One region of the Comamonas endophytica genome, then DNA from elsewhere that is predicted to be linked to it. Evidence: predicted binding sites of a transcription regulator. Region 1 holds the regulator's gene; the other holds the start of a gene.
The links. Region 1 encodes NrdR, which represses ribonucleotide reductase genes. Its sites were predicted from a motif close to CACNANATNTNGTG; they were not measured.
Positions count from the first base shown of each region.

Region 2: a site for NrdR is predicted at 2,937-2,950, ahead of M9799_RS10850 (ribonucleoside-diphosphate reductase subunit alpha). Genes of this name have one in related genera too.

Region 1 is NZ_CP106881.1:674,645-681,104, forward strand. Features, by position in the region: gene M9799_RS02895 (DUF349 domain-containing protein) at 1-513, opposite strand, end outside; gene M9799_RS02900 (lytic transglycosylase domain-containing protein) at 1,559-2,386, shown strand; ZMP/ZTP riboswitch at 2,455-2,615, shown strand; gene glyA (serine hydroxymethyltransferase) at 2,649-3,896, shown strand; gene nrdR (transcriptional regulator NrdR) at 3,912-4,364, shown strand; gene aroC (chorismate synthase) at 4,604-5,701, opposite strand; gene M9799_RS02920 (CBS domain-containing protein) at 5,952-6,401, opposite strand.
Region 2 is NZ_CP106881.1:2,407,692-2,414,151, reverse strand. Features, by position in the region: gene M9799_RS10865 (sensor histidine kinase) at 1-605, shown strand, start outside; gene M9799_RS10860 (sigma-54-dependent transcriptional regulator) at 615-2,057, shown strand; gene ampD (1,6-anhydro-N-acetylmuramyl-L-alanine amidase AmpD) at 2,032-2,640, shown strand; gene M9799_RS10850 (ribonucleoside-diphosphate reductase subunit alpha) at 3,040-5,970, shown strand; gene M9799_RS10845 (ribonucleotide-diphosphate reductase subunit beta) at 6,083-6,460, shown strand, end outside.

The DNA.
Region 1 (6,460 bases):
CCAGGGCTTGGTCGACAGCACTTCGATGCGCTGGGCCAGCAAGACGGCGGCTTCGCGCTGAACCTGCACGCGGTGCTGCAGGTCCTCGATGACCTTCACGCGTTCGGCCAACTGGGCCTTGAACACGGACAGGGGCTCGCGCGACAGCGCCGCGCCGGCCTTGGCGGCGTCGCGCTGCCAGGCGATGGCATCGGCGATGTTGAGCTTCTCGGCCTCCAGCAGCTGGCGCGCCTTGTCGGCCCATTCGACGCCGATCTTTTCCTGGGTTTCCAGGCGGCGGATTTCATCGAGCCGCTCGCGCACCGCGCGGGCCGCGCCCTTGTCGCGCACGCTGAGCTCCTTGAACACCTCCTGCAGTTGGTCTTGTGCGGGCTGGGTCGCAAGCCAGTCCCGGATGCGCGACGCACGCTCACCCGAGGTTTCTGCGGAAAACGCGCCGCCGGTCAGCGCATCAAGAGGATGCGTTTCAGAGGTCTTGGCCGGGGCCGGGTTCACTTCAGGGGCGTCAGACATGTTGCTACGTGGAGAATGAGGAGACATTGTTCAATGGTATAGGCCCTGGGCGCCCCGCATGGACCGCCAGAGCCTGGCCTGTGCCGCAAAGCGGCGCAGTGAATAAAGAAGTATTTTCGCTGTTATTTGCGCAGAGCCCAAACTCAATCACCGCACAGCCCGTTCGGTACGGGTCCGCGGCCTTGCGCCGGACTTCGACGGCAGCTGGAGGGAAGCCTGAAACGCCGCGACAGGCAACCGCGGCGGCGCCAGGGGATGCCAAGCCTCGACAGCCATGCGATGCATTGTCAGTTACAGCAGCTTGGCCTTGCAACAGCGCTCTCATCCATATGGGATGAATCCCGGCCGATTCAAGCTGATGGACCTGACGCTGCGCCGGCATCTGCGTTCCCGGCAGGAGGCAAAGGCGCAGGTGAGCAAAAGTAAGAGCTGCACAAACAGAAAGCCCGGCCAGCAGTGCTACCACTGACCGGGCTTCACGGCAGGCTCCAAGTCCTTTGCCGTAGGGGGCATGCAACCAGGAGAGGATCGTCCGGGTTGCGTGGAAGCATCGATTGCTCCCTGCAGGCCTTCCGAGACAGTTTACAGAGAGGAACTGACAGATGAAGTGCCGTTCCACCTTACAACGCTCTTCCAGCAGTCAACTGCCACAAGCAGTCGGGACCAGGATAAGCGAGCTGCGGCGCAGCAATCCAATGAGTTTTGCCAATGGTCGCTCAAGCCTCATAGACTGTTGAAAAGGCTTGAAGAATGGGCGTTGCCAAAGGTTGAGATCAGCAAACTCCTGGGTTTGCATCCAGCGTTCATTATTCCATTTTGATATAACAGATATTTTCCATAGTGTTGACTTAATATTTGGTGAGCTCCTAGAATCCGCCAGTCTTGAACGAGACCCCTCTCTTCGCTGCAGCCAGGTGGCCCAGACCACCCCCTTCGATGTCCAGCCGGCACCGACCAGGGATTGCAGCGCGCCAATCTAGGCGCTTGCCCCATGCTCCCTTTCCGGGTCAGCAAAGCGGGGTGACGCCTCTTGAAAGGAATCAACATGCCTGCATCAGCAAAAGTCTTCGCAGCGATGCGAACCTTTGCGTCCGATGTGACCGACGGTTTTCTGGAGATCACCCATAACGGCTTTGCACTGCTGGGCCTGGCCGTGGCCTTCGTGGCCATCACGCTGTTTGCCCGACCGGACCTGCGCCTCGAGGGCGAGGTCCAGCTGCGCGACTGGCTGCAGTCGCGCCAGGTGGCCGTGATCGACATGCCCACCGAGCCCGATGCGATCGACCGCGCCACGGCGCGCAACCCCAAGGACCTGCCGCGCGAGCAGGCGGCCGTGGCCTATTGGCTCAGCAAGAAGTACCGCGTCGCGCCCGAGCCGCTGGCCTCTCTGGTGTCCGAAGCCTATGCGCTGGGCCAGAGCAACAAGATCGACCCCACGCTGATCCTGGCCATCATGGCCATCGAATCGAGCTTCAACCCCTTCGCCCAGAGCGCCGTCGGCGCCCAGGGCCTGATGCAGGTCATGACCAGCGTCCATACCGACAAATACGAGAACTTCGGCGGCAGCATGGCGGCGTTCGATCCCGTCACCAACCTGCGCGTGGGCGTCAAGGTGCTCAAGGACTGCATCGCGCGCGCCGGTTCGGTCGAGGGCGGCCTGCGCCACTACGTGGGCGCCGCGAACCTGCCCAACGACGGCGGTTATGCCGCCAAGGTCCTGGCGGAGCACAGCCGCCTGCGCCAGGCCGCCGGCCTGCGCGCCCTGCCCGCCGCCCCGGCCCAGCCGCTGCTGACGGCCAAGCAGACCACCCCGCCCGCAGCCGCCCCGGTGGCGAGCGCCGTCGAGCAGGTGGCACTCAACACCAGCCTCTGATCCAGGCCTGTTCAAGTGCCAGGGCCTGCGGCCCTTTGCTGCACGGGCCATCCGCGCTCAGCTACACTAGCGGGGTACGCAACTGGCGATAGGCGCAGTCCCGAAGATCGAAAGACCGGGCTGCCGCTGACGTGGAAACCAGCGGATTTGCATCCGTGAACCACCGGGGAGCGTACCGCCCAGGCACGGATCAGCCTGAAGCGTTCCGCCGTTCGCCTGGGCAGCCCTTGGCCTCAAGGGACTTCAAGTTCATAGGACTGCCATGTACCACCGCAATATCACCGTTGAAAAAGCCGACCCCGAACTGTTTGCCGCCATCCAGGCCGAGAACCAGCGCCAGGAAGACCACATCGAGCTGATCGCCAGCGAGAACTACTGCTCGCCCGCCGTCATGGAAGCCCAGGGTTCCCAGCTCACCAACAAGTACGCCGAAGGCTACCCGGGCAAGCGCTACTACGGTGGCTGCGAGAACGTCGACGTGGTCGAGCAGCTCGCCATCGACCGCGTGAAGCAGCTGTTCGGCGCCGATGCCGCCAACGTGCAGCCCAATTCCGGCTCGCAGGCCAACCAGGCCGTGCTGCTGGCATTCCTGAAGCCTGGCGATACCATCCTCGGCATGAGCCTGGCCGAAGGCGGCCACCTGACCCACGGCATGCCGCTGAACATGTCCGGCAAGTGGTTCAACGTCGTCTCCTATGGCCTCGATGCCAAGGAAGAGATCGATTACGACGCGCTGGAAGCCAAGGCGCGCGAGCACAAGCCCAAGCTGATCATTGCCGGTGCCTCGGCCTATGCGCTGCGCATCGACTTCGAGCGCTTCGCCAGGATCGCCAAGGAAATCGGCGCCATCCTGTGGGTCGACATGGCGCACTACGCCGGCCTGATCGCCGCGGGCGTGTACCCCAACCCCGTGCCCCACGCCGACGTGGTCACGACCACGACCCACAAGAGCCTGCGCGGCCCGCGCGGCGGCGTCATCCTGATGAAGGCCGAGCACGAGAAGGCCATCAACTCGGCCATCTTCCCCGGCCTGCAGGGCGGCCCGCTGATGCACGTCATCGCCGGCAAGGCCGTGGCCTTCAAGGAAGCGCTGACGCCCGAGTTCAAGGCCTACCAGGCCCAGGTCGTGAAGAACGCCCAGGTGTTCGCCGAAACGCTGACCGAGCGCGGACTGCGCATCGTCTCCGGCCGCACCGAGAGCCATGTCATGCTGGTCGACCTGCGTGCCAAGGGCATCACCGGCAAGGCGGCCGAAGCCGCGCTGGGTGCAGCCCACATCACGATCAACAAGAACAGCATCCCCAACGATCCGGAAAAGCCGATGGTGACCAGCGGCATCCGCGTGGGCACGCCCGCCATGACCACGCGCGGCTTCAAGGAAGAGGAAGCCCGCCTGACCGCCAACCTGGTGGCCGACGTGCTGGACAACCCCACGGACGAAGCCAACCTGGCCGCGGTGCGCGCCAAGGTGGCGGCTTTGACCGCGCGCTTCCCGGTCTACCGCGACTGATCCTGGCACCGCGCGATGAAGTGCCCTTTTTGCAGCCACCCCGACACCCAGGTGGTCGAGACGCGCGAAGCGGAAGACGGCGGCTTCATCCGCCGCCGGCGCCAGTGCGGAGGTTGCGACAAGCGCTTCACGACCTACGAGCGGCCTGAAGTCAGCTACCCGGCCATCGTCAAGAAGGACGGGCGGCGCATCGAGTACGAGCGCGCCAAGCTGAGCGGCTCGTTCTCGCTGGCGCTGCGCAAGCGCCCGGTGAGCACCGAGCAGGTCGACACCGCGATCGAACGCATCGAGGAGAAGCTGCGCAACCTGGGGCTGCGCGAGGTGCCTTCGAGCCGCATTGGCGAGCTGGTCATGCATGAGCTCAAGCAGCTGGACAAGGTGGCGTACATCCGGTTTGCCAGCGTGTATCGGAGCTTCGAGGACATCGAGGACTTCAAGGATGTGATGGACGAGGTGCGCAGGGGATAACGTTTGTCGCGGGGTCGTCCATCCTTCGACGGCGCTGCCCAGCAAGCCCACCATCAGCGGATATGACATTAAACCGTTCGTGGTGATCCTGAGCTTGTCGAAGGATCGAACCATGAAGGGCCTGCTTTCCAAATCGAAAGCAGGCCGTCCATCCTTCGACGGGGCCGCCCAGGCAGGCTCAGGACGAACGAATAAAAAGCCATCCCTCGGGATGGCTTTTTCTCGTCTGGGGCCCGCTCTTAGAGCAATGAAGAGGCAATGGGCGCCACCCCCTGGCGCACATCGCCGCACTGCGCGCGGTGGCGCAGTGCATGGTCCATCACCACCAGCGCCAGCAGCGCCTCGGCAATGGGCGCGGCGCGGATGCCCACGCAGGGGTCATGGCGGCCCTTGGTGATCACTTCCGTGGGCTGGCCGTGGATGTCGATGGAGTCGCGCGGGCTCAGGATGGAGCTGGTGGGCTTGATGGCGATCGAGACCTCGAGGTCCTGGCCGGTGCTGATGCCGCCCAGAACGCCGCCCGCATGGTTGCTTTCGAACCCGGCCGGCGTGAGCGAGTCGCCATGCACCGTGCCGCGCTGCGCGACGCTGGCGAAGCCGGCGCCGATCTCCACGCCCTTGACGGCATTCAGGCCCATCATCGCGTAGGCAATGTCGGCATCGAGCTTGTCGTAGAGCGGCTGCCCCAGGCCCACGGGCATGCCGCTGGCCTGCACGCGGATGCGCGCGCCGCAGGAGTCGCCGGCCTTGCGCAGCGCGTCCATGTAGCTCTCGTAGGCAGAGACATCGGCCACGGGCGCGAAGAACGGGTTGTTCGGCACGTGGCCCCAATCCTCGAAGGGAATCTCCAGTTCGCCCAGCTGCGTCATGCAGGCGCGGAATTCGGTGCCGTACTGCGCCTTGAGCCACTGCTTGGCGACGGCGCCTGCGGCCACCGTGGGGGCCGTGAGGCGCGCCGAGGAACGGCCGCCGCCGCGCGGGTCGCGGATGCCGTATTTGTGCCAGTAGGTGTAGTCGGCGTGCCCCGGGCGGAAGCTCTCGACGATGCTGGCGTAGTCCTTGCTGCGCTGGTCGGTGTTGCGGATCAGCAGCGCAATGGGCGTGCCCGTGGTCTTGCCCTCGTAAACGCCGGAGAGGATCTCCACGGCGTCCGGCTCCTGACGCTGCGTCACATGGCGGCTGGTGCCGGGACGGCGGCGGTCCAGGTCGTGCTGGATGATGGCTTCGCTCAAAGGCAGGCCCGGAGGACAGCCGTCGATCACGCAGCCAATGGCCGGGCCGTGGGATTCACCGAAATTGGTGACGCAGAAAAGGGTTCCGAAGGTATTGCCGCTCATGGCGGGGGATTATGCCGGGGGATGGGGGCGCGCACGCCTTAAATCCATCCGATGGCCAAGTCCGCTCACTTTCTGAGGACAGGCCGTTCATCCTTCGACAAGCTCAGGACGAACGGTGAGTATGGCGCGCGCAGCACCCGATTGGTGGACGTCTGGTTTTGCCGCCGGGCCGCCCCAAGGCAAAACGGGGTGGGGGCTTTGCCCTTCGAGGCGGCAGAGGGCCACACGAAGTGGGCGAACGTGGGAGCCGTTATTCCGCCCCTTGCCGCTCCCCCTCCGGCCAGTCGCGGATATAAGCCTTCAGCATCCGGTTCTCGAAGTTCTGGCTGTCCACCACCGCCTTGGCGACGTCGTAGAAGCTGATCACGCCCATCAGCATGCGCTTGTCCATCACCGGCATGTAGCGCGCGTGGCGGTCGAGCATCATGCGGCGCACCTCGTCCATTTCGGTTTCCAGGGTGCAGGTCAGCGGGGCATCGTCCATGGCGGTGCGCACCAGCGTCGTGCCCGCGGCGTTCTTGACCAGGGCCTGGATCACCTCGCGGAAGGTGAGCATGCCCACCACGTCCGAGTGCTCCATGACGACCAGCGAGCCGATGTCCTTCTCGGCCATCGTCTCCACCGCGCGGCTCAGGGGCTCATCGGGGGAAATGGCGTACAAGGTGTTGCCCTTGACGCGAAGAATGTCGCGAACTTTCATGGTTTGTCTCCGGCTGCCGGCGTCTTCTGCGGGTGATTGATCTTAGCCGACAAACCTGC
Region 2 (6,460 bases), 1.7 Mb from region 1:
CCGAGGAGGTGCTGGACATCGCGCGCGTGCAGCAGCAATTGCATGGCGCCGAGGCCAGCGCGCTGCCGCTGGACGAACAGGTGGCGGCGATCTGGGAGGAATGGAGCGACCAGGGGCCCGCCATTGGGGCGGCGGGGACTGCATCCGAGCGCACGGCGCTGGTCCAGCTGCAGGCGCCGCAGGCCATGGTGGCCTTCGATGCCGAGCATCTGCGGCGCGTGCTGGTCAACCTGCTGGACAACGCCCAGCGCTTTCGCAGCAGCGCCGCCGACGGCCTGCAGCTGCACACCGGCCATGCGGCGGCGGCCCCGGCGGCGGGCGCGGCGCCGGTCTGGCTGCAGGTCTGGAGCGACGGGCCGCCATTGGAGGCATCGGTGCAGCGCCACCTGTTCGAGCCTTTTTTCTCGTCGCAAAGCCGCTCCACGGGCCTGGGGCTGTACATTTGCCGCGAACTGTGCGAGCGCTACGGCGCGCGCCTGGGCTACCAGCGGCTGGCGCGCAGCACCGCGCGCGGCAGCGTCGAGGGCAATGCCTTCACGCTGGTGTTCTATCCCACCGCCGTCCTGGGTACGCCCGCCTACCGCCTCGACACCATTGTGGTCTGACCTTCGCCCATGCCTGACATCGCCGCCTCCATCCTGGTCATCGACGACGAGCCCGACCTGCGCACGCTCTACGAGCTGACGCTGCTGCGCGAGGGCTACCGCGTGGAAACCGCCGACTGCGTGCACGAGGCGCGTGCGCAGCTGCAGGCGCAGCGCTTCGACGCCGTGCTCACCGACATGCGCCTGCCCGACGGCCTGGGCCTGGAGCTGCTGCACGAGCTGCGCGCCCAGCAGCGGCCCGAGCGCTGCGTGGTCATCACCGCGCACAGCTCGGCCGAGAACGCCGTCGAGGCGCTGCGCGCGGGCGCGTTCGACTACCTGAGCAAGCCCGTGGACCTCAAGCAGTTCCGCGCCGTCGTGGCCTCGGCCGTGCGCCGGCCCGCCGACTCCGGCGATGCCGCGCTGCGCGGCGCGCGCGGCGCCGGCCCGCGCGACATCGAGCTGCTCGTGGCCGATCCCGCGAGCGCACTGGCGCAGCTGGTGGGCGAATCGCCGGCCATGCGCGCGGTCAAGCAGAACATTCTCAAGGTCGCAAAGAGCATGGCCCCGGTGCTGGTGCAGGGCGAATCGGGCACCGGCAAGGAACTGGTCGCGCGCGCGCTGCATGCCTGCAGCCACCGCGCCGACGGCCCGCTGGTGGCGGTGAACTGCGGCGCGATTCCCGACAACCTGCTAGAAGCCGAGTTCTTCGGCGCGCGCAAGGGCTCCTACACCGGCGCGACCCAGGACCGCGGCGGCTACTTCCAGGCCGCGCGCGGCGGCACGCTGTTCCTCGACGAGATCGGCGACCTGCCGCTGGCCATGCAGGCCAAGCTGCTGCGCGCGATCCAGGAGCGGCGCGTGCGCCCGCTGGGCTCGACCCAGGAGGAGGCGGTTGACGTGCGCATCGTCAGCGCCACGCACCGCGACCTGGCCGAGGAGGTGGCAGCCGGGCGCTTCCGCCAGGACCTGTACTACCGGCTCAATGTCATAGAGATCCGGCTGCCGCCGCTGCGCGAGCGCCGCGAGGACCTGCCGGCGCTGTGCGAGGTGCTGCTGGCGCGCATCGCGGCCGAAAGCGGCTGCGCCGTGCCGCCGCTCACCGCGCAGGTGCTCGAACAGCTGGCGCGGCTGCCGCTCACCGGCAATGTGCGCGAGCTGGAGAACCAGCTGCACCGCGCGTTGGCGCTGGGCGAGGACCAGCAGCTGTCGCTCGATGTTGCGGCGGCCGACGCCGCGGCGGCCGACCCGTTTGCACCCGCGCCGGTGGCCACGCCCGGCCCCCTGCCCCATGACCTGCAGGCCTGGCTGGACCAGCAGGAGCGCGACATCCTGGTGCGCGCGCTGCACGAGGTGGGCTTCAACCGCACCGCGGCTGCCGCCCGGCTGGGCATCAGCCTGCGCCAGATCCGCTACCGCATCGCGCGCCTGAACATCGCCGCACCCCATGACAGCGACAGCAGCGAGCACTGAAGCCTGCGGCCGCTGGCAGGGCGGCTGGTACCAGCCCGCGCGGATCCTGCCCTCGCCCAACTTCGGCCCGCGCCCACCGGGCGCCTGCATCGACCTGCTGGTGCTGCACTCGATCAGCCTGCCGCCCGGCGAATACGGCACGGGCGCGGTGCAGCAGCTGTTCACCAACCAGCTCGACTGGGACGCGCACCCCTATTACCAGGGTATCCGCGGCCTGGAGGTCTCGGCGCATTTCTTCATCACGCGCGCGGGCGCCATCTGGCAATTCGTCGACTGCGATCAGCGCGCCTGGCATGCGGGCGCATCGTGCTGGCGCGGGCGCGGCAACTGCAACGACGACTCGATAGGCATCGAGCTCGAAGGACTCGAAGGCCTGACTTTCGAGTCCGCGCAATACCAGGCGCTGGCGCAGCTGTGCGCCGACCTGTCGGCGCACTACCCGATCCGCCATGTCGCCGGCCACGAGCACATAGCGCCGGGCCGCAAGTGCGACCCCGGGCCGGGCTTCGACTGGCCGCGGCTGCGCGGGGAGCTGGGCAATGCCCTGGACTGGCCGCCAGGCACTGAGGCCAGGACCTGCTGAACAGGTCCGTGCCCGACGCCTAAAACGTTTTTCCGGCAGCGTCAATTGGCCTGCGTGGACTCCGGCTTTTTCGCCACGCCGGCAAAAATTTTTTTTGCTGTAAGCCAACACGCCATGCCCCGCCGCAAGCCCGCGCAGCCATTGGTGCCGACCCCTTTCGCATCGCGCTGGAGCCGGCGGCTTTTCTTCCTGCAGCAAGGTTTTGGCGGTCTCCCACGTGGTTTTGGCAGGTACGCCGCGCTAAACTAGCATCCGAATCACAGACACTACCTGTAGTGGTCGGCGCCTTCCAAAAGCACTACATTTAGTGTAAAACTTGTGCACAGCGTGTGCACGGCTTGTGGAAAAAACGGCCATCCACCACTGCAGCGCCATCCATCAAACGCCCAAGAGGAATCCATGCAAGAAGCGTTGAACCCCGTATCCACCACGCCCGCCGATGCGGCGCGCCCCTCGGCCGACCAGCAGTACCACGTCATGCGCCGCAACGGCGACGTCGTGGACTTCACGCCGCAGAAGATCGCCGTGGCCGTGACCAAGGCCTTTCTCGCCGTGCGCGGTGCCCAGGGTGCGGCATCGGCCAGCGTGCGCGAGATGGTGGACGAGCTCACGCAGGGCGTGGTGCGCGCGCTGCAGCGTTCGCGTCCCGCAGGCGGCACCTTCCATATCGAGGACATCCAGGACCAGGTCGAACTCGGCCTGATGCGCGGCGGCCACCATGAAGTGGCGCGCGCCTATGTGCTGTACCGCGAGCGCCGCAACCAGGAGCGCGCCGAGCAGAAGAAGGCCACCCAGCCCGCGGCCGCGCCCGCACCCGAGCTGCAGGTCACCGACAAGGGCCAGCGCGTGCCGCTGAACCGCGAACGCCTGCTGGCGCTGATCGAGTCCGCCTGCCAGGGCCTGAACGCCGACATCCAGTCCGAACCCATCGTGCAGGAAACCCTGCGCAACCTGTACGACGGCGTGCCGATCGACGAGGTGTTCAAGGCCGCGATCCTGGCCGCGCGCACGCTGATCGAGAAGGACCCGGACTACACCTACGCCACCGCGCGCCTGCTGCTGCACACCATCGTGCGCGAGGTCATGGGCCGCGAGGTCGCGCCCGCCGACATGGCCACGGCCTATGCCGAATACTTCCCCGGCTTCGTGCAGAAGGGCGTCGACAACGAGCTGCTCAACCCCGAGCTGCTGAACTTCGACCTGCCGCGCCTGGCCCAGGCCCTGAAGGCCGAACGCGACCAGCAGTTCGACTACCTGGGCCTGCAGACGCTCTACGACCGCTACTTCCTGCACGTCAAGAAGACGCGCATCGAGCTGCCCCAGTCCTTCTTCATGCGCGTGGCCATGGGCCTGGCGCTGGGCGAGACCGACCGCAACGCGCGCGCCATCGAGTTCTACGAGCTGCTGAGCTCCTTCGACTTCATGAGCAGCACGCCCACGCTGTTCAACAGCGGCACGCTGCGCTCGCAGCTGTCGAGCTGCTACCTGACCACGGTGCCCGACGACCTCGACGGCATCTACGAGTCGATCAAGGAAAACGCGCTGCTGTCGAAGTTCGCCGGCGGCCTGGGCAACGACTGGACGCGCGTGCGCGCGCTGGGCTCGCGCATCAAGGGCACGAACGGCGAATCGCAGGGCGTGGTGCCCTTCCTGAAGGTGGTCAACGACACGGCCGTGGCCGTGAACCAGGGCGGCAAGCGCAAGGGCGCGGTCTGCACCTACCTGGAGAGCTGGCACCTCGACATCGAGGAGTTCCTGGAGCTGCGCAAGAACACTGGCGACGACCGCCGCCGCACGCACGACATGAACACCGCCAACTGGATTCCCGACCTGTTCATGCGCCGCGTGATCGAGAAGGGTTCGTGGACGCTGTTCTCCCCCGCCGACGCGCCCGACCTGCACGACCTGTACGGCGCCGACTTCGAGAAGGCCTACACCGCCTACGAAGCCAAGGCCGCCAGCGGCGAGCTCAAGCTGCACAAGACCCTGCCCGCCACCGACCTGTGGCGCAAGATGCTCTCGATGCTGTTCGAGACCGGCCACCCCTGGATCACCTTCAAGGACCCCTGCAACATCCGCTCGCCGCAGCAGCACGCGGGCGTGGTGCATTCGTCCAACCTGTGCACCGAGATCACGCTCAACACCAGCGACACCGAAACCGCGGTCTGCAACCTCGGCTCGGTCAACCTGGTGCGCCACATCAAGGACGGCCAGCTCGACCACGAGAAGCTGCGCAAGACCATCACGACGGCAATGCGCATGCTCGACAACGTGATCGACATCAACTACTACGCGGTGCAGAAGGCCAGGGATTCGAACCTGCGCCACCGCCCCGTGGGCCTGGGCCTGATGGGCTTCCAGGACGCGCTGTACGAGATGCGCATGCCCTACGCCTCGATGCAGGCGGTGGAGTTCGCCGACCAGTCGATGGAAGCCATCTGCTACTACGCCTACTGGGCCTCGACCGAACTGGCCAAGGAGCGCGGCAGCTACTCGAGCTTCAAGGGCTCGCTGTGGGACCAGGGCATCCTGCCACTGGACACGCTGGACCTGCTGGAGAAGGCCCGCGGCGGCCATGTCGAAGTCGACCGCTCGATGCGCCTCGACTGGGCCGGCCTGCGCAGCAAGATCGCGGCCGACGGCATGCGCAACTCGAACTGCGTGGCCATCGCCCCGACGGCGACGATCTCCAACATCGTCGGCGTCGATGCCTCGATCGAGCCCTCGTTCGGCAACCTGTCGGTCAAGTCCAACCTGTCGGGCGAGTTCACCATCATCAACAACTACCTGGTGCGCGACCTCAAGCGCCTGGGCCTGTGGGATGACGTGATGGTCATGGACCTGAAGCACTTCGACGGCTCGCTGCGCCCCATCGACCGCGTGCCGCAGGAGATCAAGGACCAGTACGCGACCGCCTTCGAGGTCTCGCCCGAATGGCTGGTCGAGGCCGCGTCGCGCCGCCAGAAGTGGATCGACCAAGCGCAGAGCCTGAACATCTACATGGCCGGCGCCTCGGGCAAGAAGCTCGACGACACCTACAAGCTGGCCTGGCTGCGCGGCCTGAAGACCACCTACTATCTGCGCACCACCAGCGCCACGCAGGTCGAGAAGTCGACGGTGCAAAGCCGCACGCTGAACGCCGTGTCGTCGGCCGCCCCAGCCGCAGCGACCGCTGCCGCAGCCACCGCCGCCGTCACCGTGGCATCGGCTGCCGCCGCCGCGGTGCCCACTGCGCTGGAAAAGGCCGCGGCCGCTGCCCGCGCCAGCGTGCCGGCAACGGACATCAAGTTCTGCGCCATCGACGACCCGGGCTGCGAAGCCTGCCAGTAAAGCGCCGGACGCCTTCGGGTGTCCGCCCTCGCGGCCTCCGGTCCCGCCCGCTCTGCAAGCCGGCGCCCGGGGGCCGTTGGCCCTGCCCTTGCTGCTTTTTTAGGAATACACCATGCTGACCTTCGACGACGACATCACCCCCAGCGCCCCGGCCACCGACGCCCAGGCACCCGCGCCCCAGACCTTCAAGCGCGTCAATGCCGCGGACAAGCGCATCATCAACGCCAAGACCGACGTGAACCAGCTGGTGCCGTTCAAGTACAAGTGGGCCTGGGAGAAGTACCTTGCCACCTGCGCCAACCACTGGATGCCGCAGGAAGTGAACATGACGCGCGACATCGCGCTGTGGAAGGACCCGAACGGCCTGACCGAAGACGAGCGCCGCATCGTCAAGCGCAACCTGGGCTTCTTCGTCACGGCCGATTCGCTGGCCGCGAACAACATCGTGCTGGGCACCTACCGCCACATCACCGCGCCCGAATGCCGCCAG